2 regions of the Paenibacillus sp. FSL R5-0887 genome follow, and region 2 is predicted to be linked to the other one. Evidence: predicted binding sites of a transcription regulator. Region 2 holds the regulator's gene; the other holds the start of a gene.
The links. The regulator Rex, encoded in region 2, represses fermentation and respiration genes when NADH is low (regulators of the CRP and FNR family bind a similar motif). The targets are predictions, from matches to a motif close to TTGTGAAATATTTCACAA.

Region 1: the regulator Rex is predicted to act here: its motif matches at 1,752-1,769, upstream of MKY14_RS28655 (formate/nitrite transporter family protein).

The regions. Positions count from the first base shown of each region.
Region 1 covers NZ_JBBOCE010000002.1:2,448,385-2,451,584, forward strand. Annotated here, with positions in the region: gene MKY14_RS28650 (FAD-dependent oxidoreductase) at 1-172, shown strand, start outside; gene MKY14_RS28655 (formate/nitrite transporter family protein) at 1,873-2,700, shown strand; gene MKY14_RS28660 (MFS transporter) at 3,161-3,200, shown strand, end outside.
Region 2 covers NZ_JBBOCE010000001.1:2,561,755-2,564,954, reverse strand. Annotated here, with positions in the region: gene dinG (ATP-dependent DNA helicase DinG) at 1-908, shown strand, start outside; gene MKY14_RS11550 (redox-sensing transcriptional repressor Rex) at 1,039-1,692, shown strand; gene MKY14_RS11545 (amidohydrolase) at 1,679-2,980, shown strand; gene MKY14_RS11540 (cell wall elongation regulator TseB-like domain-containing protein) at 3,153-3,200, shown strand, end outside.

The DNA.
Region 1 (3,200 bases), on a different contig from region 2:
ATCGATCAACACAGTGTCTGTATGTATTCAAAATCATATGACAATCGACCAACTAGCCTTTATCGATTTCTTCTTCCAACCGCATTACAACAAACCTTGGAACTTCCTGAATACAGTAGGTCTTCAAGCGCTGCCGACAACAGTACCAAGCAAAGAGGCTGTAACGGTTTAAAAAGGGACGTTGTTCCTGAGTGATTTATCGAAGAATAAGACAGCCTTGTAAAGCTAGAGAAGCAGTGATCCTCCTGTTACGGGAGGATCACTGCTTTTTTTTGTTAGGTGCTGAATAGCTGCTTGGGTAGATGCAATCCAATGGCTTCGGTGATGGTAGCAAGCCAAATGTGCTCAAAAGCTACGTATAAGGTCATCTGAGTCCGATCGTGCTGAGTCATCGCCCCCCGCAGAAGCTTTCGGACTCAGAAGCCGCTAATTAGCAAATAATCGCCGTTTGAGCGTGGTTTCGGACTCCAATGCAGCTATTACATAGAATGAGTTACAACTAGTGTGTTTTTCGTGCTAATAGCGACCATGGGGTCCGATGGCAAGCCAAATGTGCTCGAAAGTTGCGATTAGGGTCAACTGAGTCCGATCGTGCTGAATCATCGCCCTCTGCAGAATTTTTCGGACTCAGAAGCCGCTATTTAGCAAATAATCGCCTTTTGAGTGTGATTTCGGACTCCAGTGCAGCTATTACATAGAATGAGGTACAACTAGTGTGTTTTTGGTGCTAATAGCGACTATGGGGTCCGATAGCGAGCCAAATGTGCTCAAAAGCTACGAATAGGGTCAACTGAGTCCGATCGTGCCGAGTCATCGCCCCCTGCAGAAGCTTTCGGACTCAGAAGCCGCTATTTAGCAAATAATCGCCGTTTGAGCGTGGTTTCGGACTCCAACGCAGCTATTACATAGAATGAGGTACAACTAGTGTGTTTTTGGTGCTAATAGCGACTATGGGGTCCGATAGCGAGCCAAATGTGCTCAAAAGCTACGTATAAGGTCAACTGAGTCCGATCGTGGTAAGTCACCGCCCTCCTCAGAATTTTCCGGACTCAGAAGCTCTGTATAAGGTCAACTGAGTCATCGCCCCCCGCAGAAGCTTTCGGACTCAGAAGCCGGTATTTAGCAATTAATCGCCTTTTGAGCGTGATTTCGGACTCCAGTGCAGCTATTACTTAGAATGAGGTGCATTAAGTGTGTTTTTCGTGCTAATAGCGACTATGGGGTCCGATATCGAGCCAAATGTGCTCAAAAGCTACGAATAGGGTCAACTGAGTCCGATCGTGCCGAGTCATCGCCCCCTGCAGAAGCTTTCGGACTCAGAAGCCGCTATTTAGCAATTAATCGCCGTTTGAGCGTGATTTCGGACTCCAGTGCAGCTATTACATAGAACGAGGTACAACTAGTGTGTTTTTGGTGCTAATAGCGACTATGGGGTCCGATAGCGAGTCAAATGTGCTCGAAAGTTACGAATAAGGTTATCTGAGTCCGATGTCCGGGTGTGGGCCAAATATGCTCAAAAGCTACGATTAGAGTCATCCGAGTCCAATAGAATGCCGATAGTGAAGTATGACTATAGTGAGGTATGACTACAGTGAGGTATAGCTACTGTGAGATCTAGCTACGTATAAGGTCAACGGTGTCCGATAGCTGCTGCGTACGCTCAAATGTAATCCAACGAAACAAGATATGCTGGCTTAGCCGGTCATACACAAACTTCTATTTGTGCACAGGTCGCAGTAAATTTGACATGTCAGTGAAAACTTTCACTTAGTTTTCTCAAAGTGATAATTATCACGTTAATGTGTTTTACGACACGCTACAATGGTCATAAAGGAACAAATTTGAAGTAAATAGATGAAGGGGATAGGAACCATGGCTTATAGCAAACCGCAGCAAATTGCCGAAGTAACTGTAGAGAACGGCATAAAAAAAGCTCATAATCCGCTAAGTACCGTACTTATTCTGGGCTTTTTGGGAGGAGCGTTTATTGCGCTCGGGTTTTTATTAGATATTCGCGTCATTGCTGGCGCACCACAGGAATGGGGTTCCATTGCTAACTTTATCGGAGCCGCAGTCTTCCCCGTTGGGCTGATCATGGTACTCCTTGCAGGTGGAGAACTGCTGACAGGGAATATGATGGCCGTGCCGCTCGCTTTTATGGCTAAGAAGATTTCTTTCTGGGAAGTTGTGAAGAATCTTTTGCTCATTACGATTAGTAATCTGGCAGGGGCATTATTTGTAGCTTATTTCTTCGGTCATGTGGTGGGTTTAACTTCAGAGGGTGTGTATTTAGAAAAATTGGTGGATATGGCTGGTCATAAAATCGATGCAGAATTCTTTCCGGCATTTGTTTCGGGTATCGGCTGTAACTGGCTCGTTGCGCTGGCCGTATGGCTCTCCTATGGAGCAGATAACTTCAGCGGCAAAATCCTTGGTATTTGGTTCCCGACGATGGCCTTTGTTGCGATAGGATTCCAGCACGTTGTAGCTAACATGTTCCTAATTCCAGCAGCTATTTTTGAAGGTTATTATTCATGGGGGCAATACTTCACTAACTTTGTTCCCGTCTGGCTCGGCAATCTAACGGGTGGAGCAATATTTGTCGCAGCTGCCTATTGGATGGCATACTTGCGTAAAGCACCTACGGCTATTCAATCCGTAGATAGCATGTCCGGCAGCAGTGTCAAAAAACACGCTTAAGCTCGTCTTATAGAGCACTCCATAGAACATTCAAGGTCTGCCTTATTGGTGGCGTTAATGTTTTAGGGGTGCTTTTTGTTATGTAGACACAAAAAAATCCGCCGTGATATATCCGCGCTCGGGGGAACGAAATCGGATCACGGCGAATTTTGAAGGGGGAGTGTTTCTAGGCTCTATTACCCCGTCTTTCTAAAAGCGAATCAGTTTCTTCTTGTTTAGTTTGCTTTACGGACGACAGCCACGGCTTTAAAATTAGAATAGATATTAGAACTAGGGAGGACTGCGGACGTGAACCCCAAGGGAGACGGGATATTTCATGCGATATGTGCGTCTTATCCTCTAGATTTCATGCGTACTTTATCACGATAAAACGTCAATGTGTATGCTTGCTCATAGCCCTGTTTTGGGATGATACTGGATGAATTAATGACACATATATAACAGGGGATGTACACTACTTATGAAGTTTTTACAGGCATATCCAAAAGAAGTGAAAATAT
Region 2 (3,200 bases):
ATTGGCTGGAGGCAAATGGAAATTACCGCAGCAAATCACTGCAGATGTATGCCGTCCCTGTGGATGTTAGCAGCCAGCTTAAAGAGTTGTTCTTCGATAAGAAAAAAAGCATCGTGCTTACCTCGGCGACGCTGTCTGTAGATAAGTCTTTTCAATTTATGATTGATAATCTCGGACTTAACGAAGCTGCAGAAGAGGGACGTCTAATGACCTCACTCCTTCCATCTCCCTTTAAGTATCGCGAGCAGGCACTGCTAGTTATACCGCGTGATTTTCCTAGTGTGAAGGGGAGTGTGGGCGATGCTCGATTTGTCGATACACTCGTACAGTCATTATCGGAAGCTGCTAAAACAACACGTGGGCGGATGCTGGTTCTGTTTACTTCTTATAAAATGCTGCGTCAGGTATATGATCCGCTTAAAGAGGCTTTGGCCTCACAAGAGATTACGGTGCTTGGTCAAGGCGTGGAAGGTGGCAGCCGGAGCAAGCTGATCCGCCGCTTTCAGGACAGTGCAGCATCCGTATTGCTGGGGACGAGCAGCTTCTGGGAAGGTGTAGATATTCCAGGTGAAGCACTGACTTGCCTGGCCATCGTGAGACTTCCATTTCAACCGCCGAATCACCCGTTGGCGGAAGCGAAGTCGGAGTTATTACAGGCCCAGAAGAAGAATCCGTTCATGAAATTATCTGTTCCTCAAGCGGTTATTCGTTTTAAGCAGGGATTCGGAAGACTGGTTCGCACGGCGCAGGATCGCGGAATAGTTATTGTTTATGATACAAGGGTTATTGAATCTCATTACGGGAAGTATTTCCTTTATTCATTGCCTGGTCCCAAAATGGAGCATATGCTTACTGATCAAATGGTCCCACGCATAGCGGAATGGCTAGAGGATGGCGGCGCTTCTTAAAACGCTCGTCTTCAGTTTAGCTCCTCCTTATCCTTAAGGGCGGTGTGTTACAGTACCGTCCTTAATAAGGAGAGGTAGACGTTTGAATATGGATTTTCACAAGAACATTACTATTTTTAGGAGGAAAAATATGAAATCGGATAAAATATCAGAAGCCGTTGTTCGCAGACTGCCTGTGTACTTGCGTTTTTTGAATGATCTCCAGAATCGCGAAATATTAACAGTTTCCTCTCAGGAACTTGGACAAAAGCTTGATCTTAATCCCGCACAGATTCGTAAGGATTTAGCATATTTTGGTGACTTCGGCAGAAAAGGTATCGGCTATGATGTAACGTATCTTATTGAGAAAATCCGTCATATCCTGAAGCTGGATCAACAGCTTAATGTAGCTTTAGTTGGAGCAGGTAATCTCGGACATGCCTTGTCTAATTACAATGCATATCTTAAAGATACTATGAAAATCACGGCTATATTTGATTCGTACGCTCCTAAGGTTGGACGTAAGATCAACTCCCTTACTGTGCAACCGATGGATGAACTAGGCAGCACGATTCGTGAGCAAGGTATTCGCATTGCCATTATTACCGTACCTGATTCAGAAGCTCAAAATGTAGCAGATATTCTCATTTCTTCTGGGATTGAAGCGATTTTGAACTTTGCCCCTGTGATTCTGAAGACACCACCGAATATCCGGGTGCATGCAGCTGATTTTACAACTGATCTGCAAAGTCTTGCTTATTACTTGCGGGATGGAAAGGAAGAAAGCGAACATGAACAACAATAAAACGATAATTAAGGGCGGGTATTTTCTGACTCCGGGAACGGATGAGCCGGTTCTGAGTGGATATATGACTATTGAAGATGATTTAATCACTTACATAGGAAAAGAAGAGCCTCAGATGGAAGCTGGAGTGCAAGTGGTTGATGGCAGCCGTCTGCTGTTCATGCCTGGACTTGTAAACACACATGGTCATGCGGCGATGTCTTTGCTGCGTGGATATGGAGATGATTTAGCGCTACAAGTGTGGCTTCAGGAGAAGATGTGGCCGATGGAGGAAAAGTTCACCGGTGATGATGTATACTGGGGAACCTCCTTATCTGTATTGGAAATGCTGAAGGGTGGAACTACGACCTTCCTCGATATGTATGATCATATGGACCGAGTAGCCGAGGTAGCTGAGTTATCAGGTATCCGTTCCGTATTGATGCGTGGTGTGATCGGGTTATGTCCAGAGGATGTACAGAATCACAAGCTTGCGGAAGCGATTTCTTTTGCCCGTAACTGGCATGGAAAGGCTGAAGGTAGAATTACTACTATGATCTCGCCGCACGCCCCTTATACTTGCCCTCCGGACTTCCTGGTTAAGTTCGTGCAGGCAGCGCATGATCTGGATTTACCGATGCATACGCATATGTCCGAAACGAAACGTGAAGTGGAACAAAATGTGGCGGATTACGGGTTGCGTCCTGTAGCTCACTTAGAGAAGCTTGGCATGTTCACACGTCCATCGATAGTTGCACATGGTGTTCATTTAAATGATGAAGAGATTGAGATCTTGGCTCGCCATAATGTGGGTGTATCTCATAATCCGGGCAGTAATTTGAAGCTGGCTAGCGGAGTGGCTCGGGTTACTGATCTTCTAAAAGCTGGTGTGAAGGTGTCTCTTGGCACGGATGGCGCGGCAAGCAACAATAACTTGGATATGTTTGAAGAGATGCGGCTTGCAGCTCTCATTCATAAGGGTGTCAGCGGTGATCCAACGGCTGTTCCAGCTCCAGAGGCTCTGCGTATGGCTACAGAATATGGCGCGCAGTCCATCTTTTTAAATAATGTAGGCAGACTTGCTGTAGGGATGAAAGCAGATTTCATTGCTATTGATATCGATCAGCCGCATTTGCTGCCACACACAGATCTGTTGTCTCATGCAGTTTACTCTGCTAGCGCTAAGGATGTTGAGCATGTGTGGGTGAATGGTAAACAGGTCATCAAGCATGGACAATGCTTAACCCTGGATGAGGAAGCTATCCGGCGTAAAGCGCAAGAAGCCTTCGAAGGTTTATTGAAGCGTTAAGTCTGGAGAATAACGAATAAATAATAGGCTGCGACTTTTTGCTTTTAGCAAAAGTTGCGGCCTTTTGTGTATTTTTAAGGCTGGGAAAGCTAGAAAATTATGAAATTTTGGATAAACACGCGGGTGTGTTATATAATCAAAAAAGATATATTACTAGAAAGGGAGCTGTACCTTGAAGAAAAGGAAAAAATGGATCCTCCTGGGGTCAGTTCTGATTCTG